DNA from 3 places in the Streptomyces marokkonensis genome. Region 1 is predicted to be linked to each of the others. Evidence: riboswitches for the same ligand, from Rfam matches in the RefSeq annotation. Region 1 holds a riboswitch; each other region holds the start of a gene.
What was found. A riboswitch is a leader RNA that binds a small molecule or an ion and turns the genes downstream of it on or off. The one in region 1 is predicted to bind cobalamin.
Positions count from the first base shown of each region.

Region 2: it holds a riboswitch for cobalamin, as region 1 does, so the genes downstream of both, ABEA26_RS05405 (cobalamin biosynthesis protein) here and ABEA26_RS22000 ((2Fe-2S) ferredoxin domain-containing protein) in region 1, are expected to answer to the same signal.
Region 3: it holds a riboswitch for cobalamin, as region 1 does, so the genes downstream of both, ABEA26_RS28965 (ribonucleoside-diphosphate reductase subunit alpha) here and ABEA26_RS22000 ((2Fe-2S) ferredoxin domain-containing protein) in region 1, are expected to answer to the same signal.

Region 1 is NZ_BAABCQ010000092.1:9,313-19,033, forward strand. Features, by position in the region: gene ABEA26_RS21990 (hypothetical protein) at 1-828, opposite strand, end outside; gene ABEA26_RS21995 (ferric reductase-like transmembrane domain-containing protein) at 877-1,863, shown strand; cobalamin riboswitch at 1,890-2,078, shown strand; gene ABEA26_RS22000 ((2Fe-2S) ferredoxin domain-containing protein) at 2,121-2,528, shown strand; gene ABEA26_RS22005 ((2Fe-2S)-binding protein) at 2,564-3,262, shown strand; gene ABEA26_RS22010 (tetratricopeptide repeat protein) at 3,871-5,649, shown strand; gene ABEA26_RS22015 (TetR/AcrR family transcriptional regulator) at 5,777-6,343, shown strand; gene ABEA26_RS22020 (hypothetical protein) at 6,508-6,990, opposite strand; gene ABEA26_RS22025 (ArsR/SmtB family transcription factor) at 7,174-7,509, shown strand; gene ABEA26_RS22030 (cation efflux transmembrane domain-containing protein) at 7,510-8,211, shown strand; gene ABEA26_RS22035 (hypothetical protein) at 8,348-8,605, shown strand; gene ABEA26_RS22040 (pyridoxamine 5'-phosphate oxidase family protein) at 8,592-9,113, opposite strand.
Region 2 is NZ_BAABCQ010000014.1:14,740-24,460, reverse strand. Features, by position in the region: gene ABEA26_RS05415 (inorganic phosphate transporter) at 51-1,292, shown strand; gene ABEA26_RS05410 (hypothetical protein) at 1,330-1,551, shown strand; cobalamin riboswitch at 1,780-1,917, shown strand; gene ABEA26_RS05405 (cobalamin biosynthesis protein) at 2,025-3,002, shown strand; gene ABEA26_RS05400 (cobyric acid synthase) at 2,999-4,531, shown strand; gene cobN (cobaltochelatase subunit CobN) at 4,528-8,181, shown strand; gene ABEA26_RS05390 (putative cobaltochelatase) at 8,178-9,721, shown strand, end outside.
Region 3 is NZ_BAABCQ010000159.1:2,144-11,864, reverse strand. Features, by position in the region: gene dasA (N,N'-diacetylchitobiose ABC transporter substrate-binding protein DasA) at 1-722, opposite strand, end outside; gene ABEA26_RS28985 (GntR family transcriptional regulator) at 1,177-1,941, shown strand; gene ABEA26_RS28980 (DUF3311 domain-containing protein) at 2,100-2,357, shown strand; gene mctP (monocarboxylate uptake permease MctP) at 2,354-3,964, shown strand; gene ABEA26_RS28970 (GNAT family N-acetyltransferase) at 4,048-4,554, shown strand; cobalamin riboswitch at 4,630-4,753, shown strand; gene ABEA26_RS28965 (ribonucleoside-diphosphate reductase subunit alpha) at 4,879-7,284, shown strand; gene ABEA26_RS28960 (ribonucleotide-diphosphate reductase subunit beta) at 7,284-8,297, shown strand; gene ABEA26_RS28955 (hypothetical protein) at 8,210-8,455, opposite strand; gene ABEA26_RS28950 (GlxA family transcriptional regulator) at 8,548-9,516, shown strand; gene ABEA26_RS28945 (bifunctional albaflavenone monooxygenase/terpene synthase) at 9,566-9,721, opposite strand, start outside.

The DNA.
Region 1 (9,721 bases):
CCGTCGCGGCGATGACCAGGTGATCCTACGTTCCTCCGAGCCGGCGGCGAAAGGGCGTGCGGGCCGGCCGTACGCCCCGCGCCTTCGGCACGCTTCGCGCGGTGGGGTGCGTCCCGCCCCGCCGGTTCCGGACAGCCGTGCGTGTCCCGCTGTGACCGCGAGGAACAGCGCCGTGACGGCCGCGAACAGCCGGCCGGGCGAGGGCAGGACGAATGGTCCGGCGATGGGCGGGCCGACCGCCGTCCCGGCGTTGAGTGTCGCGTTGCCCGCCGACAGGAACGCCGGACGGCGCTCGTCGTCGACGCCGTGCACGAGGTACGCCTTGTTGGCGGGCAGGTGGAGCGCGACACCGCAGCACGTCAGGACCAGCGCCCGGATCGCGAGGACCGGGTACCAGGCGGGTGTTCCCGGCATGTCGGCGAGCCGGTCGAGCCCATTGACGCCGGTGAACACCCCGGGGGCGGCAGGGTAGCCGAGAACAGAGGCGAGGGCCGGACCGCCGGGGCAGTCCGCGTCCATCGGACCGGGGCGGCGACCGAGCGCGGACTCGATCATCGCCTCGTACGCGTTGACGCCGAGCACCCGGCACAGACCCTCCCCGACCAGCGCACCCCCGATGCGGGGATTGACCTCCACCACTTCCGGGCCGTCGGCGGTCAGCACGAACTCCACGTGAGCGAACCGGTCGGTGCAGTCGATGGCGGCGAGCACCCGATCGAGCCGGCTCTCCAGCGATGTCCGCGTGTCCCCTGTGCAGGTGTCGTGGCGGCTCTGGCTGGATATCACCTCTGAGGATCGCTGCCCCATCAGCCAGACTTGCTGCCTCACGACACATGCGCACCGCTGCCGCGGTGGCCCGTGCCCGGGAGGCCCCTGATGACGTCAGAAGCGAGGCCGGACGAAGACGGGGCAGAAGCGCCGCCCGGGCGGGGACGGCCCCCCGGGGACCGCGTCGCGCTGCGCGGCGATCTGCGCTCCGCCCTGCCGGACGCCTCCGCGGCGGTGGTGGTCACGGCGCTCGTGTTCGCGTTCTTGTGGGCGCGCATGGAGTCGGGTGCTTCGGACACCGTCGCGGTCATGCCGTTCATGGACGATGCCGGCACCTACTGGATGTACCTGCTCAGCCAGGCGTTCGGATGGTCGGGACTGCTGTGGGCCTGGGGCACGGTCATGCTCGGTCTGCTGCTGTCGGGGCCACGCCCTGCCCGGCTGCCGGTCTCCCGGCAGGTACTGGAGCGCTGGCACCGCACCACGAGTCTGACGACGATGGCGCTGATGTTCGCCCACGCGCTCATGTTCGCGGCGGAACTCGTGCGCTACGAGACGAAGGTGGACTGGGCCGAGCGGCTGTGGGTGGGCTTCGCCGACAGCTTCGTCCCTGGCTGGTACGACTCCGGAACCGGCCGGATCGCCATCCCGCTCGGGCAGGGCGCCCTGTACCTGGCGATTCCGCTGGGGCTGCTGTTCTACGTCCGGCACCGCATCGGAGCGAACACCTGGCGGCGGCTGCACCGTTTCGTGATCGTCGTCTACGTGCTGAGCGTGTGGCATACGCTCCTGTACGGAACCAACGTCTGGTACGGGGAATGGCCGCGCACTGTCCTGTGGCTGCTGCAAGTACCCGTCGCGGGGCTGCTGTTGCTGCGTCTGCTGAGACCTGCCCGGCGGGCTGAACGGCTGGGCTCGCCGAAGGGAGGCATGGGCGCGGCCCGCCCGGCCTGGTGGGCGCGTGCGGTCGGACGCGTCGTCGCCGGAGCCGTCATCGTCGGGTTGGTCATCGTGGTGGTGTCCGGCCGCGACGGCGGACGGGACCGCCCGACCCATCCGCCCGCGACGGCCCCGCACTCCCAGGAGACGGACTGAGGGCCGGCACCGGTCGGTTGGCACGGCGTCCCGGGGTGGGATGATGTCCGGCGACAAGGCGACGGCGGAACGAGGAAGCCGGTGTGAAACCGGCGCGGTCCCGCCACTGTGATCGGCGAGCGCGTCCCGACAGGCCACTGCCCGGCAGCGGGCGGGAAGGCCGGGACGAGCATCGACCCGAGAGCCAGGAGACTCACGCGGTCGCCTCCTCGACGGACCACCGGGGCGGAGCTCCCCGGAGAGAGGGACGGCACCGCATGCTCGCAACGCCGACCGGACGAACGACTCACGACGCGAGGGCCGAAGCGGGGGCCGGCAAGGTGCCGTGCCGCATCGTCGTGTGCCGCGACTGCTGCTGCGGCAGCCCCAAAGTGACCGGCGTCGACCACACGGCCCAGACCGAACGCCTGCGCACCGCGGCACCGGTACGCGTCTCCGACTGCCTCGACGTCTGCGACCAGGCCAACGTCATCGTCGTACTGCCTTCAGCCGAGGGCAGGGTGGCCGGTGCCCGTCCCGTCTGGCTGGGGCTGGTCAACGACCCGGACGCGACCGAGGACATCGCCGCCTGGGCACGCGCGGGCGGCCCCGGCGTGGCACCGTTGCCGGACATCCTCGACCTGTACGCCATCACGCCGCCGCGGCGACGGCGTACGGCCTCCTGACCGTACGGACGGAAGCCGGAGGGAGGACAAAAGCCGTGCACGGAGCCCGGGCCTCGACGGCGTCCGTTGCCGCCGCCCTGCACGACGTGGCCGGCCTCGACGGCTTCTTCGCCCTGCAGGTCGGCGGACCGGACGACGGCTGGCATCCGGTCGCCCGCTCCTATGCCGCGGGTTTCACCGACCTCGCCGCAGCCGTCGCACGCCGCCACCGCACTCCGGAGCCACGCGTCGCCGTATCCATCGCCCAGCTCGGCCACGCCGCCCGCCTCTGGTCACCGGCACTCGCCTGCGTCGTCCTGCACGGGATCGTCCCCGACCTGGAGGGACTGCAGCGGGCCGAAGACGGACCGGCTCTCCGGGTGCCCCGCCCGGACGGCTGGTACGCCGACCGGCTCGATGACGGTCCCGTCCGCGTCCTGTACGAGCAGGTGACGGATCATCTGTCGGCACTGGCCGACGGACTGCGCGTCAAAGTCGCCCCGCGTCTGCTGGACGGCAATTCGGCGTCGGCGCTCGCCGGGGCGGCCCACGCCCTGCACACACTCCGTCCCGCCGAACGCGGACCGCTCACCGGCCTCACGACCGCGCTGCTGAACACCGGACGCCTGTCGGGCACCGGTGTACTCGTCCGCCCCGACCTCGTGTTCCGCCGCCGGAGTTGCTGCCTCTACTACCGTGCGCCGAACGGCTTGAAGTGCGGTGACTGCGGGCTGGCCGGAGGTGTGCCGCGGTGAGGTACCGCTGTCTCCGCCCGGCCGACGGGGCGGACGGGGCGGACGGGGCGGACGGAGGAGGCTGTGGCACACCTTGGTCACGACGGCGCTGTGGCACGGGGACGGGACGCTTGTGGTGTCCCGGCCCACCGCGTTCCTCGGTCAGAAAGCGGACAGCTCACTGCGGGCGGCGGCGACCAGGTTCTCCAGGGAGGCGCGGGTCTCGGGCCAGGCGTGGGACTTGAACACCGCAGGTGCACCCGGCGTACGACGTCACCGGTCCGTTCGAAGGATCCGGGCCGGCCGGTGCCGGTGTCTTTGACCGCGGGAAGTCGCAAGGCGTCCTGGGCGGCGGGCACCCTCGGAACTCTGCTCGGCGCGGGAGTCCTCCCGCCGCCGTGCACGCGCTGACTACCGGCGCGGTGCCGGTGGGTTCACTCGTCCTCGGCGATGCTCTTCATCGCCTTCCAGCCGTGAGTGACGCCGAGGAGGCATGAGGACCTTTTTTAAATACGGTACGGTGCGTATTGAATAAGGATACGCACGGAACCGCGCGGGAACGACCCGGCCTCCGCTGCTCGGGGCGCCCCGTACGCCGTGCCCACTCATCCGAGATCGGAGTCAGCACCGTGACCGACACGTACTACGACCTCGGCGACCATCGCCGCACCGTCACCACGTCCTCGCCGCAGGCACAGGTGTGGTTCGACCGTGGCCTGCTGTGGGCGTACTGCTTCAACTTCGAGGAAGCCGCGCGCTGTTTCGAGAAGGCTGTCGTCGAGGACCCCGAGTGTGCGATGGCCCACTGGGGGATCGCCTTCGCCAAGGGCCCCAACTACAACAAGGCCTGGCGATTCTTCGACGCCACCGACCTGAAGGCCTCCGTCGACTGTGCCAACGGCGCCCTGGAGCGGGCGCGCGCAGCCTCCGTCTTGTGCGCTCCCTTCGAGCGGGCCCTGATCGAGGCCATGGCGGCACGCTTCCCGCGTCATGGCCTCCCCGAGGGGCCGGACGGGTTCGCCGCCCTCGACCGCGCGTACGCCGACGCCATGCGCGAGGTCTACCGGGCTCACCCGGAGGACCTGGATTCCGTGGCGCTGTTCGCCGACGCGCTGCTGTGTGTGAGCCCGCGCGCCCTGTGGGACCTGGACACGGGGGAGCCGGTCGGCTACGGCACTCTGGAGGCCCGTGAGGTCATCGAGCTCGCGTTCGCCCGGCCGGGCGGAGACCGGCATCCGGCTCTCAACCATCTCTACGTCCATCTGATGGAGATGTCCCCGTTCCCGGAGACCGCTCTTCCCGCGGCCGACCGGCTGCGGAACCTGGCCCCCGACGGTGGGCACATGGCCCACATGTCCACGCACATCGACGCCGCCTGCGGCGACTGGCGCCGGGTGGTGGAGTCCAACGCGGTCGCGATCGCGGCCGACGACCGCTTCTTCGCACGAGAGAACAGCCGGCACTGGTACGCGCTCTACCGCGCGCACAACCTGTGCGTCCTGGCCTACGGCGCGATGATGTCCGGAAGGTCCCGCGAGGCGCTGGACGCCGCCCGCCGCATCGACGCACTCGTCACGCCGGAACTCCTGCGGATCGACAGCCCGCCCATGGCCGACCTGATGGAGAGCTACCGCACCACTTTGCCGCACGTCCTGATCCGCTTCGGCCGCTGGCAGGAGATCCTCGAGCTCGAACTCCCGCAGGACCGGGAGCTGTTCTGCTCGACCACCGCGATGATCCACTACGCGCGCGGCATCGCCTTCTCCGCGCTCGGCCGCATCACCGAGGCCGAGGCGGCCCGAGACCAGTTCGCATCGGCTCGCGCCACGGTGCCCGGGACCCGGTGGAACGCCGTGCCGGCCAAGGAGGTCGACGTCCTCGAGGTCGCCGCCGGGATGCTGGAGGGCGAACTCGAGTACCGCAAGGGCAACTTCGAGGCCGCCTTCACCGCCCTCGAGCGGGCCATCGATGCGGAGGACGCACTGCCCTACACCGATCCGCCGGCCTGGCTCCAGCCGGTGCGCCACGCTTACGGCGCGCTCTCCATGGAACAGGGCCGGATCGAAGAGGCCGGTGCGGTCTACCGCGCGGACCTCTACCTGGATCGCACCCTCGCCCGTCGCCGCACTCATCCCAACAACGTGTGGAGCCTGCACGGACTCCACGAGTGCCTCACCCTCCAGGGGCGATACGCGGAGGCCGGACAGATCGCCCTGGCCCGCGACATCGCCGTCGCCTCGGCCGACGTCCCCGTCGCGGCCTCCTGCTTCTGCAGGCTGAGCGCCTTCGAGGACGGGGCGGATTCCGGGTGTTGCGGCCCGCAGGATGAACAGGACGCCGAAGACGCCCAGAACGCCGATGACGGCCGGGTCTCCGGCACGACCGCGTGCTCCTGTCGCGCACAGTGACGTGAGCCCGGCCCGGCCGGGCCACTCCTGGGTGCTCCACGCCGCCGTGTGTGGAGCACCGAGGGCGTGTCCGGCACCGCACCGAATTCCCGCACGCACCGTTACGGAACTGCCGTAGGCTGATGACGTGCAAGGAAGACCACGGGATCCGGCTCGCGACGAGGCGATCCGCAAAGCGGCCCTGGAGCTCGTCACGGAACGCGGCTACCGGGGCATGAGCATGGAAGGCGTCGCGGCCCGCAGCGGCGTGTCCAAGCAGGCCGTCTACCGCCGCTACGCCTCGAAGGGCGAGCTGCTGCTCGACGCCCTGGATTCGGTCGGACGTGAGGTGTTCCCGGTACCGGACACCGGCAGCCTCAGGAGCGATCTGCTGCCGATGGTGCGGGCGGCGTTCGACCTGCATCGCTACAGCGACAAGGCCTTCAGCCAGGCCGTCGCCGCGGAGGCGGCACAGGGACCGGACTTCGCGCGGCTGGCTGTCGAGTCAGTCATCAACCCCCGCCGGGATCTCTTCCGCGGAATCATCGCGCGCGCCCGGGAGCGCGGCGAGGTCACCTGCCCCGACGACGACGTCCTCATCGACTTGATCTACGGTCCCATGTGGTACGCGCTGCTCTTCGACTTCGACCGGCTCACCGACGAGTACGCCGAGTCGATCACGGACGCGGTGCTCGCGGCGGCCCGTCCCGCCTGAATCCCCCGGGGTCCGCACGCCGTCCACCGCACACGGACCCCACAGCCGCGCGACCCCACTGCTCACTGCACTCCCCGCACGCGCAGCAGGCCCGATCGGTCGGCCCGCCGTCTGCTGGGGAAGTCGGACCCGCTCGACGCTCAGGCCGCCGCGCGAGCCGACGTCTATGTGGCCAATGGCGGCAAGCCGTTCGGCGGCAAGAACTTCAAGGACCTGTGCAGCATCGCCCTGTCCAGCAAGCGTGCCGACGCCGGGATCGGCCCCAAGGGCGGCGGAAACTCCCGGTCCAGAAGCTGTAGTACCTCCTGCTGCCGCCGATGGAATCCTGGCAGCAGGGGCTGCACGAAGGCGAGATGCTCCGTGATCGACAAGCCCCGGTGAGCGGGCGGCTGCGCCGGGTGATTCCGATCAAGGGCCTTGTTCATCGAAGCACAGAACAGGTACGCCGTTCCCATAGCCTCCGAGTCGAAAACGATCTGCCCGGCCGCCACTGAATCGATCGGACCGCATACGCCTTCGACCAAGGCGCCCAGCACATCAACGGCGACCGCCGGATCACCGTCCGGGTCCCACCGAGCATGCCTGAGCGCAGCGCGCATGCCCTCAGCCAACTCCGAAGCTGACGGCTCCGCCAGATCGCTCGCCATACCGCATCATCCCAGCCTGGCTCGCGGAAAACCACCCTGAACCAGCTACTCGCCGTGACCGAAGTCGTGGATGGCCGGCGAATACACGACACCTCAACATGCGATCCCACCAGTCCCAAGGCCGTAGTCGACCGTCCCTAATCCACGATTCTCTGAATTCAGGTTTCGATGTACTCTCAGGAGGTGCTGACACTCGCTGCTGACATCGAGGTGCTGGCGCGGTTCGGCCGCGCCCTCGCCGACCCCATCCGCTGCCGCATCCTGCTCGCCCTCCGTCAGGCTCCCGCCTACCCAGCCGACCTCGCCGATGCCCTGGAAGTCTCCCGCACCCGGCTGTCGAACCACCTGGCCTGCCTGCGCGACTGCGGCCTGGTCGTCACCGTCCCCGACGGCCGACGCACACGCTACGAACTCGCCGACGAACGCCTCGGCCACGCGCTCGACGACCTGCGGACAGCAGTCGTCGCCGTCGAAGCAGACAAGACCTGCCCGGACGCGGACCAGAAGGGCTGTTGCTGAATGACCGCGACATCCCTCAGCCCCAGCCCTGCACACCGTGACACGCTCACCCGGCGCATACGCCTGCTCGTCGCCGCGACCATCGCCTACAACGTCATCGAAGCCGTGGTCGCGATCACCGCCGGCACGCTGGCCTCATCGACCGCCCTGGTCGGCTTCGGACTCGACTCCGTCATCGAAGTCTCCTCCGCCGCAGCCGTCGCCTGGCAGTTCTCCGCCCGCGACCCCGCCGTCCGCGACGCACGCGAGCAGCGCACCCTGCGGATCATTGCTGTGTCGTTCTTCGCGCTCGCCTCCTACGTCACCGTCGATGCCGTCCGCGTGCTGACCGGCACAGGAGAGGCCGACCACTCGATTCCCGGTATCGTCCTCGCCGCCCTCTCGCTCGCGATCATGCCCTTCCTGTCGGCGGCCCAACGCAAGGCCGGCCGTGAGCTCGGCTCCGCCTCCGCGGTCGCCGACTCCAAACAGACCCTGCTGTGCACCTACCTCTCCGCCGTGCTCCTCGTCGGCCTGCTGGCCAACCTGCTGCTCGGCTGGTCCTGGGCCGACCCGATCGCCGCCCTCGTCATCGCCGCCATCGCCGTCAAGGAAGGCCGCGATGCCTGGCAAGGGAAAGGCTGCTGCGCACCCACCACTCACGTCCCTGCCGCGAGCACCGCAGCAACCTGCAGTTGCGCCAACGGTTGTGACTGCTGCTGAAAACCGGCGCCAGGGGCGGATCGGGTACACCGAGCCGCCCTTGAGGCACTTATTGCGCAACTTCTGATGGCCGGAACTACCAGCATCCTCGGCGGGCATGGTCGCCTCCTGGTGCTCGGGTGTTCAGGGGTCGGATGTGCGTGGTCAGGTAGGCGGGGCCCTCGCCGCGTCGGGGTTGTTCGACGGCGGCGAGTTCTCCGAACTACGCGTCGGCCCGGCTGTCACCGACCCGGCCGGGGCGGGGCAGCCTCGGGTCGCTGCTGTTCGGCGGGCGCTGGGCGAGGCCCTCGCCACGGTGCTGGCGGTACGCGACGGCGCGCCGTCGACCGGCCCCGCACCCACGTACGCGCAGGTGCAGGCCCTCGTCGACGGGCCCGGCGTCACGTGCCGGTGAGCTTGTCGAGGTCGGGGGCGTAGACGGTCATCCAGTGCGGGTTCAGCCGGTAGTAGACGACCTCGCGGTTCCAGTCGAAGGCGTCGTCGTCGCCGTAGAAGTCCTTCAAGTAGGCGAGGAGTACCTGCCAGTCGGCCGTGGTCTCGGCGTCCTCGGGGTTCAGCTCCTCCACCGTGCCGTGGGTGAACACGCCGAGGTCCTCGCCGCGCATGTGCGCGACGCTGGCGGCCGGACGGGCCGCGAGATGACGGGCCTTGGCGGCGTTGCGCGCCGTGCCGAAGTGCCACCGGCCGTGCAGGAAGTGCCCGTCGGCGCCGCTGATCCGAGGTTCGCCCTTTGCGGTCACCGTGGAGAGGGCGAGCGTGCACATGCCGGTGAGGACCCCGGTGAGCTGCGCCGCCGTGATGGTGCGGCCCTCGACGATCGAGCGGAGGTGTGCGGTCGAGCCGGAGAGGGAGGAGTCGAGGAGGGACTGGAGCTTGTCGAGTTCTTCTGGGGTTTCGCGCATACGTCCATCGTCGGCCGTAAACCCGACACCCTCTGTCGTCGTTGATGAAGCAGCGGTGAGGTTGCTCCGCGCGGGTTCCGCTCGGTGCTGCGTGGATGGCAACAGGTGGGGGACGAACGCCGGGACACGGTCGTCGCCGCTGCCGTCCTCACCCTGGAGCGTCAACCTCGCGCTTTCATGAAGCGGGCTGTCCGGCAGGTGGTCAGGAAAGCAAAAAGTGCCTCTGACCAGCAAGAATGAGGATTGTCGAGGTCCCTGTTCCTGCCATCGTCGGAGGCACTTCCCAGGTGAAGATGCGACACGAGGTCGCGTGTGTTGAGTGGGCTCTTTTGGAGAGGGGGTCGGCGATGGCGTCGATGACAGAGTAGCCCCGGGTCAGTGTCCGATGACCTGTCCCCACCCGGACATGCGTCGCTATCAACGGCGGGGTGTGAAGCTCCAGGGAAGAGCCCAAGTGCCCTCGTTCCGCCCGAGGGCAACAGGCAAGGGAAAGACCGGACGGGTGAACAACCGTGAACCCTCGATGACGTCTCGTGAGAGAAAGCCCCGCCGGTGGGAAGCGACAGCGAGGTGCAGGGCAGGCCGCTGAAACGCGGCAGGTGCCGGGC
Region 2 (9,721 bases), on a different contig from region 1:
TGGTTACCTACGTTCGACGCGCCAATGACCTCGAACGATTGCCTGGGTAAATGGAAAGCTTCTCGCTGATCCTCGCGATTGTGGTGGTAACCGCACTCGCGTTCGATTTCACGAACGGTTTCCACGACACCGCGAACGCGATGGCAACGACCATTTCGACCGGTGCGCTCAAGCCCAAGGTGGCGGTGGCGATGTCCGCCGTCCTCAACCTTGTCGGCGCCTTCCTCTCCGTGGAGGTCGCCAACACGATCTCCAAAGGTCTCGTCGACGAGACCGGCATCCGCCCCGAGGTCATCTTCGCCGCCCTGGTCGGCGCGATCCTCTGGAACCTGCTGACCTGGCTGGTCGGACTCCCGTCCAGTTCCTCGCACGCCCTCATGGGCGGCCTGATCGGTGCCGCGGTCGCCTCGGCGGGCGTCGACGCGGTCAACGGCGACGCGCTCGTCACCAAGGTGCTCCTCCCGGCCCTCGCCGCCCCGCTCGTCGCGGGCCTCGCGGCGTTGCTCGGCGCACGGCTGACGTACAAGCTCGGCCGCAAGGCCGACGGCAAGGCCGCCGCGAAGGGCTACCGCGCCGGGCAGATCGCCTCCGCCGGGCTGGTCTCGCTGGCCCACGGCACCAACGACGCCCAGAAGACGATGGGCATCATCACCCTCGCCCTGGTCGCCGGCGGCTCCCTCGCCCCCGACTCCGACCCGCCCATGTGGGTCATCCTCTCCGCGGGCGTCGCCATCGCGCTCGGCACCTACCTCGGCGGCTGGCGCATCATCCGCACCATGGGCAAGGGGCTGACCGACCTCCAGCCGCAGCAGGGTTTCGCCGCCCAGACCAGCGCCGCCACGGTCATCCTGGCCTCCTCCCACCTCGGCTTCTCCCTCTCCACCACGCACTCGGTCTCCGGCGCGGTGATGGGTGCGGGCCTCGGCCGCAAGGGCGGCGTGGTGCGCTGGTCCACGGCCACCCGGATGTTCGTGGCCTGGGGTCTCACCCTGCCGGCCGCGGCCCTGGTCGCCGCGATCGCCGAGTGGGTCTGCGGCCTGGGTGACTGGGGCACCGCCCTCGTCGCGGTCTTCCTGGTCACCTCCAGCGCCGCCATCTGGAAGCTCTCCCGGCGCGAGGTCGTCGACCACACCAACGTCGTCGACACCGACGAGCCCGACACGTCCGGCGTGGTGACCACGGCGATGGCCGCCGTCTCCCCGCCCCCGGCGGGCGTGACCGAGGACCTGGCGGCCTCCGCCCCGGCCTCCGCGCCCGACTCCAAGGCCCCGTCGGCCACCACCACCGTCTGAGCCCGCGCCCCGGGTACGAAGGAAGCGAAGAACCTCCATGGACATCGACTGGGCAGCTCTCGGCTCCGTCTTCGGGGTCAGCCTCGTGGCCACCGTGGCCCTGGTGGGCCTGTTCACCCTCGGCATCGTCGGCCTCTCCCGCCAGGAGCGGGCCGCCGAGCAGGGCGGCTCCGCGGCCCTCGCGGTCACCGGCGCGTACGCGTGCTTCGCGGCCTGCCTGGCGGCGGTGGCGTACGGGATATACCTGATCGTCGCCTGACACACGAGCATCGTCGGACACACGTGCGCCGCCCGACGCACGAACGCCGCCCGACGCGCGAACGTGTCGGCCCACGAACGACGCCTGACCCTCGGCGCACACCAGTGAGGCGGGGCGCGGAACGGACTCCAATCCTCCCGCGCCCCGCCTTTTCCCGTGCCGGCGCGCGCCTTTGGCGTGTGGGCCTTCGCACACTCCCCCACCGCAGGTCAACGCCAGGTTGACGGGTGTCGACGGTGCGTGGTGGACTGCCGGAGCCAATGCGGCGACAGGAGAGGAAGCCCGGTGCGAATCCGGCGCGGTCCCGCCACTGTGACCGGGGAGCGATCCCCGGGAGCCAGGAACTCTCATCGCCGTACTTCTTCCAACCAGGGCGCGGACACCCTGAGTGAGGACCCATCGCCATGCGCGGCTGCCGTTCCAGGCTCACCAGCGACACTCTTCGTCTCCCTCTCTCCACGGCCGGTTGAACCGTGCGTGCCGAACGCGTCTTCGCGTACGGCGCCGCCGCCGGCCTTCTCGGTGACCTCCTCCTCGGCGATCCACGCCGCGGACACCCGGTCGCCGCGTTCGGCCGTGCCGCCGGTGCCGTGGAACGGGTGCTGTGGCGTGACCACCGGGGCTGGGGCGCGCTGCACACCGCCGTGTGCGCCGGTGGCGTCGCCGCCCTCGGGCTGGCCGCCACCCGCTCCGTACGCCACTCCCCCGCCGCCTCCGTCGCACTGACCGCCGCGGCCACCTGGTCGGTCGTCGGCGGCACCTCGCTCGCTCGTGAGGCGAGCGCCATCGGCCGCGCCCTGGAGGCCGGCGACGTCGAGGCGGCCCGCACGCGGCTGCCGCACCTGTGCGGCCGGGATCCGCAGGCGCTGGACGCCGACGGGATCGCCCGGGCCGTCGTGGAGTCCGTCGCCGAGAACACCTCGGACGCGGTGGTGGGCGCCCTGGTGTGGGGCGCCGTGGCCGGGGTGCCGGGGCTGGTGGGCTTCCGGGCGGTGAACACTCTGGACGCGATGGTCGGCCACAAGTCGCCCAGGTACCGCCGCTACGGCTGGGCCTCGGCCCGGCTCGACGACCTCGCCGGCTGGCCGGGCGCCCGGCTGACCGCCGTCCTGGCCACCGCGGCCGGAGGCGATCCCCGGGGTGCCGTACGCGCCTGGCGCGCCGACGCCGCACAGCACCCGAGCCCCAACGCCGGTCCCGTGGAGACGTCGTTCGCGGGCGCCCTGGGCGTGCGGCTGGGCGGAACGCTCTCCTACGGCGGGCGGGTCGAGCACCGGCCCGTCCTCAACGGGGCCTCGGGGCGCGCCGTCCGGGCCGGTCGTGGCGACATCGAACGGGCGGTGAGGCTCTCCCGGCGCGTGGGCTGGCTGGCGCTGGGCGTGTGCGCGGGCGCGCGGCTGCTGGCCCGCCGGGCGGGCACGCGGGCGCTCACGAAGGGACGTGACTCATGAGCGGTGGCCTCCTCGTCGCCGGCACCACCTCCGACGCCGGCAAGAGCGTCGTCACCGCCGGGATCTGCCGCTGGCTGGTGCGTCAGGGCGTCAAGGTCGCGCCCTTCAAGGCGCAGAACATGTCGCTCAACTCCTTCGTCACCCGCGAGGGCGCCGAGATCGGGCGGGCGCAGGCCATGCAGGCCCAGGCATGCCGGGTGGAGCCGACCGCGCTGATGAACCCGGTGCTGCTCAAGCCGGGCGGCGAGCGCAGCAGTCAGGTCGTGCTGCTCGGCCGGGCGGTCGGTGAGATGAGCGCCCGCGGCTACCACGGCGGCCGGCAGCAGCGGTTGCTCGGCACGGTCCTCGACTGTCTGGCCGAGCTGCGGAGCACGTACGACGCGGTGATCTGCGAGGGGGCGGGCAGTCCCGCCGAGATCAACCTGCGCCGCACCGACATCGTGAACATGGGGATCGCCCGGGGTGCCGGACTTCCCGTCCTCGTCGTCGGCGACATCGACCGCGGGGGCGTCTTCGCCTCCTTCTTCGGCACGGTGGCGCTGCTGTCGCCCGAGGATCAGGCGCTGGTCGCCGGGTTCCTCGTCAACAAGTTCCGGGGCGACGTGTCGCTGCTGGAACCGGGCCTCGACATGCTCCACGGCCTCACCGGGCGGCGGACGTACGGAGTGCTGCCCTTCCGGCACGGGCTCGGTATCGACGAGGAGGACGGGCTGCGGGTGTCTCTGCGCGGGACCGTGCGGGAGTCCGCCGTCGCGTCGCCCGTCGGCGAGGACGTGCTGCGGGTCGCCGTCTGCGCCGTCCCTCTGATGTCCAACTTCACGGACGTGGACGCGCTGGCCGCCGAACCGGGTGTCGTGGTGCGCTTCGTGGACCGGCCGGAGGAGCTCGCGGACGCGGACCTCGTGGTCGTGCCGGGCACGCGCGGGACGGTGCGGGCGCTGGAGTGGCTGCGGGAGCGGGGGCTGGCGGACGCCCTCGTCCGCAGGGCCGCCGAGCAGCGGCCCGTGCTGGGCGTCTGCGGCGGCTACCAGCTGCTCGGCGAGCACATCGAGGACGAGGTCGAGTCGCGTGCCGGGCTCGTCGACGGGCTCGGACTGCTGCCCGTGCGGGTCCGGTTCGCCCGCGAGAAGACCCTCACCCGCCCGATGGGAAAGGCCCTCGGCGAGCGCGTAGAGGGGTACGAGATCCACCACGGGGTCGCCGAGGTCCTCGGCGGAGAGGCCTTCATCTCCGATGACGAAGGACACAGCCCGGAGGGCTGCCGGGTCGGCCAGACCTGGGGCACGCACTGGCACGGCTCGCTGGAGTCGGACGGCTTCCGGCGGGCGTTCCTGCGCGAGGTGGCCGCCGCCGCGGGCCGCCGCTTCGTGCCGGCCCCCGACACCTCGTTCGCCGCACTGCGCGAGGAACAGCTCGACCGGCTCGGCGACCTGATCGAACAGCACGCGGACACGGACGCGCTGTGGCGGCTCATCGAGTCCGGCGCGCCACAAGGACTGCCCTTCATTCCACCGGGAGCGCCCGCATGAGCACAGTGTTGTTGTTGTCGACCGCCGACACGGACCTGCTGGCGGCCCGCGCGTCGGACGCCGCCTACCGGATCGGCAACCCGACCCGGGTCGACGTGACGGAGGAGCTGCCCGCGCTCCTCGACGGCGCGGACATCGCCGTCGTACGTCTGCTGGGCGGCAAGCGCGCCTGGGAGGACGGGCTCGCCGCGCTGAAGGCCGCCGGTGTCCCGACCGTCCTGCTGGGCGGCGAAAGCGTGCCGGACGCCGAGCTGATGGCCGAGTCGTCGGTGCCGGCCGGGGTGGTGGCCGAAGCGCTGCGCTACCTCGTCGAGGGCGGGCCCGCCAACCTCACGCACCTGGCGCGCTTCCTGTCGGACACGGTGCTGCTGACCGGCGAGGGATTCGACGAGCCGGAGAAGATGCCGGAGTTCGGCGTCCACGGCTCCCGGGCCGTCGAGTCCGGCCGCCCGACGGTCGGCGTGCTCTTCTACCGCGCCCACCAGCTGAGCGGCAACACCGCCTTCGTCGACACGCTGTGCGACGCGATCGAGGCGCACGGCGCCAACGCGCTGCCCGTGTACTGCGGTTCGCTGCGCGACGCGGACCCGGGACTGTACGAGCTGCTGGGCCGGGCCGACGCCCTGGTCGCCACCGTCCTCGCGGCCGGCGGCACGCACGCCTCGCAGGCGTCGGCGGGCGGCGACGAGGAGGCCTGGGACATCGGCGCGCTGGCCGACCTGAACGTCCCGGTCCTGCAAGGCCTCTGCCTCACCTCCTCCCGCGCCGCCTGGGAGGCGTCCGACGCCGCCCTCTCCCCCATGGACGCGGCGATGCAGGTCGCGATCCCGGAGTTCGACGGGCGCCTGGTCACCGTGCCGTTCTCCTTCAAGGAGCAGGGGCCCGACGAGGTGCCGGTGTACGTCGCCGACCCCGAGCGGGCCGGGCGGGTCGCCGGGATCGCCGTACGGCACGCGGCCCTGGGACACAAGGCGAACGCCGACAAGAAGCTCGCGCTGGTCTTCACCGCGTACCCGACCAAGCACTCCCGCGTCGGCAACGCGGTGGGCCTCGACACCCCGGCGTCGGCGGTGCGGGTCCTGGACGCGCTCCGGGACGCCGGGTACTCCCTCACCGACTACCCGTCCGGCGGCGACGAGCTGATCCACCGCCTGATCGCGGCCGGCGGCCACGACGTCGAGTGGCTGACGGAGGACCAGCTGGCCGCCGCCCCCGCTCGGGTGCCGCTGGCCGACTACCGGGCGTGGTTCGAGAAGCTGGACCCGGAGCTGCGGGAGGGCATGCGCCAGGCGTGGGGCGAGCCGCCGGGTTCGCTGTACGTCGACGGCGACGACATCGTGCTCGCGTCGCTCCGGTTCGGGAACGTCGTGGTCATGATCCAGCCGCCGCGCGGCTTCGGCGAGAACCCGATCGCGATCTACCACGACCCCGACATGCCGCCGTCGCACCACTACATGGCGGCGTACCGCTGGCTGGACAACAGCTTCGGCGCCGACGCGATCGTGCACATGGGCAAGCACGGCACGATGGAGTGGCTGCCGGGCAAGGGCCTCGGGCTGGGCGCGGGCTGCGCGCCGGACGCGGTGCTGGGCGATCTGCCGCTGATCTACCCGTTCATCGTCAACGACCCCGGCGAGGGCACCCAGGCCAAGCGGCGCGGGCACGCCACGGTCGTCGACCACCTGGTGCCGCCGATGGCGCGTGCCGACACGTACGGCGACCTGGCCAAGCTGGAGCAGCTGCTCGACGAGTACGCGCTCGTCTCCGACCTCGACCCGGTCAAGGCGCCGGCGGTCCGCGCGCAGATCTGGACGCTGGTCAAGGCGGCCGAGCTCCACCACGACCTGCACGTCGACGACCAGCCGGACGACGACGCGTTCGACGAGTTCGTCATGCACATCGACGGCTATCTGTGCGAGATCAAGGACGTGCAGATCCGCGACGGCCTGCACATCCTGGGCGGCGGCCCGATCGGCGAGCCGCGCGTCAACCTCGTGCTGGCGGTGCTGCGCGCCTCGCAGGTGTGGGGCGGGCAGGCGAACGCGCTGCCGGGGCTGCGGGCGTCGCTGGCCGAGCATTTCGGGCTGGTGGAGAAGGAGTTGCTGGCCGAGCCGGGCGCGCCGGTGAAGGTGCCGGTGGAGCTGACGGACCTGGTCGAGGGACCCGCCCGCAGCGCCGCCGACGCGGTCGACCTGCTGGAGCAGCTGTGCCGGCGGTTCGCGGAGGGCATGGAGTCCCGGGCGTGGGACACCGCGGCCGTACCGGCCCTGGTGCGCGAGGTGCTGCGAGCCGAACTTCCCGACGCGGTGGCCGTGCTGGAGTTCGCCTGCACCGAGGTCGTGCCGCGGCTGGCCCGGACGACGGACGAGATCGGGCACATCCTGCGGGCCCTGGACGGCGGTTACGTCCCGGCGGGCCCGTCGGGCTCCCCGACCCGCGGGCTGGTCAACGTGCTGCCGACCGGCCGGAACTTCTACTCCGTCGACCCGAAGGCGATCCCGTCCCGGCTGAGCTGGGAGGTCGGCCAGTCCCTCGCGGACTCGCTGATCCAGCGCTATCTGAGCGACACCGGCGAGTACCCGAAGTCCGTCGGCCTCACGGTGTGGGGCACGTCCGCGATGCGCACCCAGGGCGACGACATCGCGGAGATCCTGGCGCTGCTGGGCTGCCGTCCGGTGTGGGACGACGCGTCGCGCCGGGTGACGGGCTTCGAGGTGGTCCCGGTGGCCGAGCTGGGCCGGCCGCGCGTCGACGTCACGGTGCGTATCTCGGGCTTCTTCCGGGACGCTTTCCCCCACGTCGTGGGGCTGATCGACGACGCGGTGCGGGCGGTGGCGGAGCTGGACGAGCCCGCCGACCAGAACTACGTGCGCGCCCACGCCGACGCGGACACCGCCGAGCACGGCGACCGGCGGCGCGCGACGGCCCGCATCTTCGGTTCGAAGCCGGGGGCGTACGGCGCCGGTCTGCTGCCGCTGATCGACGCCCGCAACTGGCGCTCCGACGCGGACCTGGCCGAGGTGTACGCGGTGTGGGGCGGCTACGCGTACGGGCGCGGGCTCGACGGGCGGGCGGCGCGCGGGGACATGGAGACGGCGTTCCGGCGGATCGCGGTGGCGGCGAAGAACGTGGACACGCGTGAGCACGACCTCGTCGACGCCGACGACTACTTCCAGTACCACGGCGGCATGGTCGCGATGGTGCGGCACCTGACGGGCACCTCCCCGGAGGCGTACGTCGGTGACTCGGCCACCCCCGACCAGGTGAAGACCCGGACGCTGGGCGAGGAGACGCACCGGGTCTTCCGCGCCCGCGTGGTCAACCCGCGCTGGATGGCGGCGATGCGGCGGCACGGCTACAAGGGTGCTTTCGAGATGGCGGCCACCGTGGACTACCTCTTCGGGTACGACGCCACGGCCGGGGTCGTGGACGACTGGATGTACGAGAAGCTCAGCGCCGAGTACGTCTTCGACGCGGAGAACCAGGACTTCATGAAGAAGTCCAACCCGTGGGCGCTGCGGGGCATCACGGAGCGGCTGCTGGAGGCCGCCGATCGCGGACTGTGGGCGGAGCCGGACGCGGAGACGCTGGAGCGGCTGCGCGCCACCTATCTGGAGCTCGAGGGCGACTTGGAGGACGACGAGAAGTGAGTACCCCGTTTCCGTTCACGGCCGTTGTCGGCCAGGACGACCTGCGGCTCGCGCTGCTGCTGAACGCCGTCTCCCCGGCCGTCGGCGGTGTACTGGTGCGTGGCGAGAAGGGCACCGCCAAGTCCACGGCGGTGCGTGCGCTGTCGGCGCTGATGCCTCAGGTGGACGTCGTCTCCGGGTGCCGCTTCTCCTGCGCCCCGGCCTCACCCGACCCCGCCTGCCCGGACGGACCCCACGGGACGGGAGCGTCCGAGTCGCGGCCCGCGCGGATGGTCGAGCTGCCCGTCGGCGCCTCCGAGGACCGGCTGGTCGGCGCCCTCGACATCGAGCGGGCGCTCGCGGAGGGCGTGAAGGCCTTCGAGCCGGGCCTGCTGGCCGACGCGCACCGCGGGATCCTGTACGTCGACGAGGTCAACCTGCTCCACGACCACCTGGTCGACCTGCTGCTGGACGCCGCCGCGATGGGCGCCTCGTACGTCGAGCGCGAGGGCGTTTCGGTCCGGCACGCCTCGAAGTTCCTGCTGGTCGGGACCATGAACCCGGAGGAAGGCGAGCTGCGGCCGCAGCTCCTGGACCGCTTCGGCCTCACCGTCGAGGTCGCCGCCTCGCGCGAGCCCGACCAGCGGGTGGAGGTCGTACGGCGCCGGCTGGCTCACGACGACGACCCGGACGGTTTCGCCGCGCGCTGGGCCGAAGAGGAGGCCGCCGTACGGGCGCGGATCGTGGCGGCGCGGGAGCTGCTGCCCTCGGTGCGGCTGGGCGACGGTGCGCTCAGGCAGATCGCGGCGACCTGTGCCGCCTTCGAGGTGGACGGCATGCGGGCCGACATCGTGATGGCGCGGACGGCGACCGCGCTGGCGGCCTGGGCCGGGCGTACGGACGTACTGGCGGAGGACGTACGGCAGGCCGCTCTGCTGGCCCTCCCCCACCGGCGGCGGCGGAACCCGTTCGACGCGCCGGGTCTGGACGAGGACAAGCTCGACGAGACGCTGGAGGAGTTCGGCGGGCAGGACGGGGACGGTGGCGGGGACGACGATCCCGACCCGGGGCCCGACGGTCCCGGTGGGCCCGGCGGGCAGCCGGAGCCCGACGACGCCCCGCAGGACGACGGTGACACCGCCGCGCGGCCCGAGGCCGGGGAGGGCGGGGAGCCGCAGCCTTCCGGCGGCGGTGCCGGTGAGCAGTCCCCCGCGCGTGCCGCCGAGCCGTTCCGCACCAAGGTGCTGAGCGTGCCCGGGCTCGGCGAGGGCGCCGCCGGGCGACGCTCGCGGGCGCGGACCGAGCACGGGCGGACCACCGGGGCCCGCCGGCCCCGGGGCGCGCTGACCAAGCTGCACCTGGCGGCGACGGTGCAGGCGGCGGCGCCGCACCAGCGGGCGCGGGGCCGGTCGGGGCGCGGGCTGGTGATGCGCAGGGACGATCTGCGGCAGGCGACTCGCGAGGGGCGTGAGGGCAACCTCGTCCTGTTCGTCGTGGACGCCTCCGGTTCGATGGCCGCGCGGCAGCGGATGAGCGCCGTGAAGGGTGCCGTGCTGTCGCT
Region 3 (9,721 bases), on a different contig from region 1:
TGGAACTTCTTGTAGGTCTCGGTGGCGGCGGCGATCTTCGGGTCGTCCAGGTTGGAGACGTACTTGTCGCCGTCCTTCTTGACCAGCTCGCCGCCCTCGCCGATGACCAGGCCCACGAAGTGGTACCAGTTCTGGCCGGGCAGGTAGATCGGCTCGGCGTCGGTCTTCTCACCGATGGTCTTGAGGTCGTTGTAGAACTCGTCGCGCGTCTTGGGCGTGTCCTTGATGCCCGCGTCCGCCCAGATCTTCTTGTTGTAGACGACCACGCGGTTGACCACGAACCACGGAGCGGCGTACTGCTTGCCGTCGAAGACGGCGGACTTGTTGAGGGACTCGGACCAGTCGGTGCCGATCTCGCTCTTGAGGTCACTCAGGTCCGCCAGGCCGCCGGTCTTGGCGTAGGCCGGGGTCTGGGTGTTGCCGATCTCGAAGACGTCGGGGGGGTTCTCCTCGGAGAGAGCGGTGGTCAGCTTCTGCTGGATACCGTTCCACTTCTGGATCTCGAACTCGACCTTGGCCTTGGTCTTCGCCTCGAACTCCTTGGCGAGGTCCGCCTGCCAGTCGTCGGGCGAGGAACCGTCCATCACCCACACGGTGAGCGTCTCGCCGGCGTAACCGTCCGCCCCGGCCTTCTTGTCGTCGTCACCGCTGTCGCCCCCGCACGCCGCGACCGAGACCATCATGCCCGCGATACCGATCGCGGCTATCAGCTTGCGCTTCACGCCAACCCTCCTCAGGGATGCCACACAACCCCCCTGCCTCCCCGCGGTTGCTCGTCGACGCGGACCGCCCATGGGGCCGGGACCTGGACCAATGGTGTAGACCAGTAGGGGGAGCTTGGCCCAGACCAATAGGGCTGTCAAGGGTGTTCAAGCGCGCTCCACGCGTCCGTGATGCGACCGAGATATGCAGGGACCTTTCATTGCGCAAGCGACAGATCGGACGGACCGGGACCGGGTGTACCACCGCCCATCCAATGACGTACCGGTACGGTTCTGAACGCGCGTACCAGCGACTCCCGGCGGCGCTGTGGACTAGACCAACAGGGGACGCGGAGGTATACAGAAGGGATCACGGAGCGTGCGGGACCATCCCGGCGCGGAGCCGTGCCACGATGTGAGCCGTGGCCGACAGGGACAGCGGTCGCTTCGGCATCCGGAGCCGGGAAGGCAGAACATGAGCACCGACGTCAGCAGTGCGGAGAACGAGGGTGGGGCGACCGTCCGTACCGCGCGCGTGCCCAAGTACTACCGCCTGAAGAAGCATCTGCTCGACATGACCCGGACCCAGACACCGGGCACCCCCGTGCCGCCCGAGCGCACGCTGGCCGCGGAGTTCGACACCTCGCGCACGACGGTGCGTCAGGCCCTCCAGGAACTGGTCGTCGAAGGCCGCTTGGAGCGCATTCAGGGCAAGGGCACCTTCGTCGCCAAGCCGAAGGTGTCGCAGGCCCTGCAACTCACCTCGTACACCGAGGACATGCGGGCCCAGGGCCTCGAACCCACCTCGCAGCTGCTGGACATCGGCTACATCACCGCCGACGACCGGCTCGCCGGGCTGCTGGACATCACGGCCGGCGGGCGGGTGCTGCGCATCGAGCGGCTGCGCATGGCCAACGGCGAACCCATGGCCATCGAGACCACCCACCTGTCTGCCAAGCGCTTCCCGGCCCTGCGCCGCTCCCTGGTGAAGTACACGTCCCTCTACACCGCGCTCGCCGAGGTGTACGACGTCCATCTCGCCGAGGCCGAGGAGACCATCGAGACCTCCCTGGCCACCCCGCGCGAGGCCGGCCTGCTCGGCACCGACGTCGGCCTGCCCATGCTGATGCTCTCCCGGCACTCGCAGGACCGGACGGGCCAGCCGGTGGAATGGGTGCGCTCGGTGTACCGGGGCGACCGCTACAAGTTCGTCGCCCGGCTGAAGCGCCCCCAGGACTGACGCCGGCCGCAGGGCGTACCCGGCAAATCCCCGCACTCGCCACCACGAAGTTGCAGTTGAGGACCGATATACGGACGAGGTCTTCCACTGTCTCGACACCGTCCCCTACATTTCGTGCGCACTGCACGAGGTGATCAGCGAGGGGACGGAGCCACCGCATGTCACAAGCCCCGGAAGTGAGCAGAGGGCCGACGGTGACGCCGGTGCGCGTCGTCATCGGCCTCTGCCTTGCCGCACCGTTCGTCGCCATGCTGTGGGTGGGTTCGTACGCGAAGACGGACCCGGCCTTCATCGGCATCCCGTTCTTCTACTGGTACCAGATGGCGTGGGTGCTCATCTCCACCGTGCTCACGGTGATCGCCTACAAGCTGTGGCAGCGTGACCAGCGCGCCCGCCGGGAAGGCGGCGCCAAGTGAACGACGGCGTCAACGGCGTCGCACTCGCCGTCTTCATCTTCTTCTTCGTCGCCGTCACGGCCATGGGCTTCCTGGCCGCCCGCTGGCGCCGGGCCGCGAACGACCAGAGCCTCGACGAGTGGGGCCTGGGCGGCCGCTCGTTCGGCACCTGGGTCACCTGGTTCCTGCTGGGCGGCGACCTGTACACCGCGTACACCTTCGTGGCCGTACCGGCGGCGATCTACGCGGCGGGCGCGGCCGGCTTCTTCGCGGTGCCGTACACGATCCTGGTCTACCCCCTGATCTTCACCTTCCTGCCGCGGCTGTGGTCGGTCTCCCACAAGCACGGGTACGTGACGACCTCGGACTTCGTGCGCGGCCGGTTCGGCTCGAAAGGGCTGTCGCTGGCAGTCGCCGTGACCGGCATCCTGGCCACGATGCCGTACATCGCGCTCCAGTTGGTCGGCATCCAGGCCGTGCTGGACGTGATGGGCGTCGGCGGCGGCGAGGACACCAACTGGTTCGTCAAGGACCTGCCCCTGCTGATCGCCTTCGGCGTGCTGGCCGCGTACACGTACTCGTCGGGGCTGCGCGCGCCCGCGCTGATCGCGTTCGTCAAGGACACGCTGATCTACATCGTGATCGCGGTGGCCATCATCTACATCCCGATCAAGCTCGGCGGCTTCGACGACATCTTCGCCGCGGCGAACGACAAGTTCACCGAGTCGGGCAACGGCGGACTGGTGCCGGACCACGGCGGCCAGTGGACGTACGCCACCCTGGCGCTCGGCTCGGCGCTCGCGCTCTTCATGTACCCACACTCGATCACCGCGACGCTGTCCTCGCGCAGCCGTGAGGTGATCCGGCGCAACACCACCATCCTGCCGCTGTACTCGCTGATGCTGGGCCTGCTCGCGCTGCTGGGCTTCATGGCGATCGCGGCGGGCGTGCAGGTGAAGAACGGGCAGCTGGCGATCCCCCAGCTGTTCGAGAACATGTTCCCGGACTGGTTCGCCGGCGTGGCCTTCGCGGCGATCGGCATCGGGGCCCTGGTCCCGGCGGCGATCATGTCGATCGCCGCCGCGAACCTCTTCACCCGCAACATCTACAAGGACTTCATCAAGCCGGACGCCACCCCGGCCCAGGAGACGAAGGTCTCCAAGCTGACGTCCCTGCTGGTGAAGGTAGGTGCGCTGGTCTTCGTCCTCGGCATGGACAAGACGGTCGCGATCAACTTCCAGCTGCTCGGCGGCATCTGGATCCTGCAGACCTTCCCGGCCCTGGTCGGCGGCCTGTTCACCCGCTGGTTCCACCGCTGGGCGCTGCTCGGCGGCTGGGCGGTCGGCATGGTCTACGGCACGGTCGCCGCGTACGGTGTCGCCTCGCCGACGCAGAAGCACTTCGGCGGCTCCTCGAAGGAGATCCCCGGCATCGGCGAGATCGGCTACATCGGCCTCACCGCCTTCGTGCTGAACGTCCTGGTCACCGTGGTCCTGACCTTCGTCATGAGGGCCTTCAAGGCGCCCGACGGCGTCGACGAGACGAAGCCGGGCGACTACACGGCGGACGCCGGCGACCCGGGCGTCGAGACGGAGCTGCCGCCGGCCACGGCGGGTACCTCGCACTGACCTGCGGTACGCGACCGGTACGCGGCGGGCCGTCGGAGAAATCCGGCGGCCCGTTGTCGTACCCGTCCGGCACACTCGGCGTCATGGACTTCGTGATCCGGCAGGCGGCGACGGACGAGTACGGCACCCTCGGTGAGATCACCGCGCGGGCCTATCTTCGCGACGGCCTCCTCGACTTCGGCGAGGACGACGCGTACCTCGGTGAGCTGAGGGACGTGGCGAAGCGCGCGGCGGCCGCCGAGGTGCTGGTCGCGGCGGCGGACGGCCGGGTGCTCGGCGGCGTGACCTTCGTGCCGTCCGGTGGCCCGATGGCCGACGTCGCCCGGACCGGCGAGGCCGAGATACGGATGCTCGCCGTCGCCCGCGAGGCACGCGGACGCGGGGTGGGCGAGGCCCTCGTACGGGCCTGCGTCGACCGGTCCCGGGCCGTCGAGCGCTGCGCGCGCGTCGTGCTGTCGACCCAGCGCACCATGCGCACCGCCCACCGTCTCTACGCACGACTGGGCTTCACCCGCACCCCCGACCGCGACTGGAACCCGCTGCCGGAGCTCGACGACATCACGCTCCTCGCCTACGAAATGACGCTCTGACACCTGCACCACTTCTCGACGATCCCTCCGCGACACAACATCTGGGGGGCGTTCGCCGAACCCGGCACAAGATGTATGCTCATGCTCGCTGTCGCCGCAGGGGAATCCGGTGCGAATCCGGAACTGTCCCGCAACGGTGTACTTGTGCGCTCATGTGCGCGAGTCCAGTCCGAGGACCTGTCGACAGTGCGCCCGGCCGTCCCGGTCCGGGTGCCATGACGTCCGGGCCTCGTGGAGTGGGCCGGTGGACGCGACGCCGCGTGCGCTCGTGAGCTGCCCCCTGCCCTCCGCCAGGCCCCGTGCCGAGCGAGGGAGTGCCCCCACGTGACCATCGCGCCAGCCGACCCGGTTTCAGCGACCCCGGTGACGACCTCAGCAACCCCAAGGACCCCGGTGGCCCCGGCGACCGGGGAGTCCGACGGCCCCGGTGCCGCCCTGCTGCGGACCCTGACCGGGCTGACCGCCGACCTCCCCGGCGCCGACCCCGGCCGGGTCGCCGCCGCCGCACTGCGCGGCCGGTCCGCCCACGCGGACGAGTCCGAGCTGCGCGAGCTCGCCACCGAGGCGGCAGCCGGTCTGATCTCCGAGGACCCGGTCTACTCCCGGCTGGCCGCCCGGCTGCTGACCATCGGCATCCGCGCCGAGGCCGCCTCCCAGGGCGTCACCAGCTTCACCGAGTCGGTCGCCACCGGCCACCGCGAGGGCCTGATCGCCGACCGCACCGCCGAGTTCGTCCGGTCGCACGCGGACCGCCTGGACGCGCTGGTCGACCCGGCCGCCGACGACCGCTTCGGCTACTTCGGGCTGCGCACCCTGCACAGCCGCTACCTGCTCCGGCACCCGCTCACCCGCAGGCCCGTCGAGACGCCCCAGCACTTCCTGCTGCGCGTCGCCGCCGGGCTCGCCGAGGACGACACCGTACGGTCGTTCGACGAAGTGGCCGCGCTCTACGCGCTGATGAGCCGCCTGGACTACCTGCCTTCCTCCCCCACCCTGTTCAACTCGGGGACCCGGCACGCCCAGATGTCGTCCTGCTACCTGCTGGACTCCCCCAAGGACGAGCTGGACTCCCTCTACGACCGGCTCCACCAGGTCGCCCGCCTCTCCAAGCACGCCGGCGGCATCGGCATCGCCTACTCCCGTGTCCGCGCCCGGGGATCGCTGATCCGCGGCACCAACGGGCATTCCAACGGCATCGTGCCGTTCCTGAAGACGCTGGACGCCTCGGTCGCCGCCGTGAACCAGGGCGGCCGGCGCAAGGGCGCGGCGGCGGTGTACCTGGAGACCTGGCACGCGGACATCGAGGAGTTCCTGGAGCTGCGGGACAACACCGGCGAGGACGCCCGCCGCACCCACAACCTGAACCTGGCGCACTGGGTCCCCGACGAGTTCATGCGCCGGGTGGACACCGACGGACAGTGGTCGCTGTTCTCCCCCGTCGACGTGCCCGCGCTGACGGACCTGTGGGGCGAGGAGTTCGACGCCGCCTACCGCGAGGCCGAAGCCGCGGGTCTGGCCCGCAGGACCCTCCCCGCCCGTGAGCTGTACGGCCGCATGATGCGCACCCTCGCGCAGACCGGCCAGGGCTGGATGACCTTCAAGGACACCGCCAACCGCACCGCCAACCAGACCGCCGAGCCGGGCCACGTCGTCCACTCCTCCAACCTCTGCACGGAGATCCTGGAGGTCACCGACGACGGGGAGACGGCGGTCTGCAACCTGGGCTCGGTGAACCTGGGCGCGTTCGTGGACCCGGACTCCCAGGACATCGACTGGGAGCGCCTGGACGCCACCGTCCGCACCGCCGTCACCTTCCTGGACCGGGTGGTCGACATCAACTTCTACCCGACCGAGCAGGCGGGGCGTTCCAACGCCCGCTGGCGCCCGGTGGGCCTGGGCGCGATGGGCCTCCAGGACGTCTTCTTCCAGCTGCGCCTGCCCTTCGACTCGGCCGAGGCGAAGACCCTTTCCACCCGCATCGCCGAGCGGATCATGCTCGCCGCGTACGAGACGTCCGCCGGCCTCGCCGAGCGCCGCGGCCCCGCGCCGGCCTGGGAGAAGACCCGTACCGCCCGGGGCGTGCTGCACCCCGACCACTACGGCGTCGAGCCCACCTGGCCCGAGCGCTGGGCGGCCCTGCGCCAGCGCGTCGCCACGACCGGCCTGCGCAACTCCCTGCTCCTGGCCATCGCGCCGACCGCCACCATCGCCTCCATCGCGGGCGCCTACGAGTGCATCGAGCCGCAGGTGTCCAACCTGTTCAAGCGCGAGACGCTGTCCGGCGAGTTCCTCCAGGTCAACTCGTACCTGGTGGACGACCTCAAGCGGCTCGGCGTGTGGGACGCCCGCACCCGCGAGGCGCTGCGCGAGGCGAACGGCTCGGTGCAGGGCTTCGGCTGGATCCCCGAGGAGGTCCGCGCGCTGTACCGCACCGCCTGGGAGATCCCGCAGCGCGGACTGATCGACATGGCTGCCGCCCGCACCCCGTACCTCGACCAGGCCCAGTCGCTGAACCTGTTTCTGGAGACGCCGACCATCGGGAAGCTCTCCTCGATGTACGCGTACGCCTGGAAGCAGGGCCTGAAGACCACCTACTACCTGCGTTCGCGCCCGGCAACCCGCATCGCTCGCGCCGCCGCCCGGACCACCGTCCCCGCGCAGGCCGCCCCCGCCCCCGACGCGGTCGCCTGCTCCCTGGAAAACCCCGAGTCCTGCGAGGCCTGTCAGTAATGAACGAGAACACGAAGAACCTGCTCGACCCGGGCTTCGAACTGACGCTGCGCCCCATGCGCTACCCGGACTTCTACGAACGGTACCGGGACGCCATCAAGAACACCTGGCACGTGGAGGAGGTCGACCTCCACTCGGACGTCACCGACCTGGAGAAGCTGAGCCCCGAGGAGCAGCACCTGATCGGCCGGCTGGTGGCCTTCTTCGCCACCGGTGACTCGATCGTCGCGAACAACCTGGTGCTCACGCTCTACAAGCACATCAACTCCCCGGAGGCGCGGCTGTACCTGAGCCGGCAGCTGTTCGAGGAGGCCGTGCACGTCCAGTTCTACCTGACTCTGCTGGACACCTATCTGCCCGACCCTCAGGACCGCAACGCGGCCTTCGCGGCGGTCGAGAACATCGCCTCGATCCGCGAGAAGGCCGGATTCTGCTTCAAGTGGATGGACTCGGTCGAGTCGATCGACCGGCTGGAGACCACGGCCGACCGCCGCCGTTTCCTGCTCAACCTCATCTGCTTCGCCGCGTGCATCGAGGGACTGTTCTTCTACGGTGCCTTCGCCTACGTCTACTGGTTCCGCAGCCGGGGCCTGCTGCACGGCCTGGCCACCGGCACCAACTGGGTGTTCCGGGACGAGACGATGCACATGTCCTTCGCCTTCGACGTCGTCGACACCGTGCGCAAGGAGGAACCGGAGCTGTTCGACGACGCGCTCGAGCGGCAGGTCACCGACATGCTGAGGGAGGCCGTCGAGGCCGAGCTGCAGTTCGCGCGCGACCTGTGCGGTGACGGCCTCCCGGGCATGAACACCGACTCGATGCGGCAGTACCTGGAGTGCGTCGCCGATCAGCGCCTGACGCGCCTCGGCTTCGCCCCGGTGTACGGCTCCGAGAACCCCTTCTCCTTCATGGAGCTGCAGGGCGTTCAGGAGTTGACCAACTTCTTCGAGCGGCGTCCCTCGGCGTACCAGGTGGCGGTGGAGGGCACCGTCGACCTCGACGAGGACTTCTGAGTCTTCTTCCGCACTCCCTCCCCCTCCTGGGCCTCCCTGAGCTGACGGTCGACGCGCTTCTCGCGCACGATGCCGATCACCGAGGGGAGGACCATGAGGACGAGGAGTCCGAAGGTCGCGAGCATTCCGATCAGGGCTTCTGTCTGGTTTCCGGTCATGACACCACTGTCGCGCCGGATACTCCTTACCGGGAGTGGCAGGACTGCCGTAAGGCCTCGATTTCCTGCCACTGGCGAGGCACACTCGCGGCATGCTGAAGAACGTGGCCGCCGTACTGATGGACGGCGCACATCCCTTCGAACTCGGCGTGGTCTGCGAGGTCTTCGGCATCGACCGGAGTGACGAGGGCCTGCCGAGGTACGACTTCGCGGTGGTGTCCGCTCAGGGCCCGACGCTGAGCACCCATGTCGGCGGGCTCTCCGTCTCCACGCCGTACGGGCTGGACCGACTGGAGGACGCCGACCTGATCGCCGTCCCGGCGGGGAGCGACTACGCCCGCCGGGAGTACCCGCCCGAGCTGCTGGACGCCCTGCGGCGGGCGGTGGACCGGGGCGCGCGGGTACTGAGCGTGTGCTCCGGGGTGTTCGTGCTGGGCGCCGCCGGGCTGCTGGACGGACGGCGCTGCGCGGTGCACTGGCGCCACGCGGCCGAGCTGGCCCGGCAGTACCCGCGGGTGGCCGTGACGCCCGACGTGCTGTACGTGGACGAGGACCCGGTGATCACCAGCGCCGGCACCGCCGCCGGCATCGACGCCTGTCTGCACATCGTCCGCAAGGAACAGGGCACGGACGTCGCCAACAGGATCGCCCGGCGCATGGTCGTGCCGCCGCACCGGGACGGCGGTCAGGCCCAGTACATCGAACGGCCACTCCCGCGCTCGTCCTGCGACACGGTCGGCGAGGTGCTGGCCTGGATGGAACAGCACCTCGACGAGGAGGTCACCGTCGAGCAGCTCGCGGCGCGGGCGCACATGTCCCCGCGCACCTTCGCCCGCCGCTTCCAGCAGGAGACGGGTACGACTCCCTACCGCTGGATCCTGCGCCAGCGTGTACTGCTGGCCCAGCGGCTGCTGGAGGCGACGGACGAGACGATGGACGCGATCGCGTGGCGTACCGGCTTCGGCACGGCGGCGGCCCTGCGGCACCAGTTCGTCAGGGCCCTGGCCACCACTCCGCACGCCTACCGGCGCACCTTCCGCGGCCCGGAGGCCGTCGCCTGAGCGGGGCCACCACGCCCCTGGCCCGTGCCACGGGTCACCGTGCCACGGGTCACCGTGCCACAGGCCTGACCAGCAGGTCGTGCGGCCGGAGCGTGATGCCCACGCGGACCGCGTCGTTCGAGCCCGCCACCTGCTCGAAGCGGTACTTCGTGGCCAGCGCCGCCGTGATCAGCGTCAGCTGCGCCATGGAGAAGTGGTCGCTGGG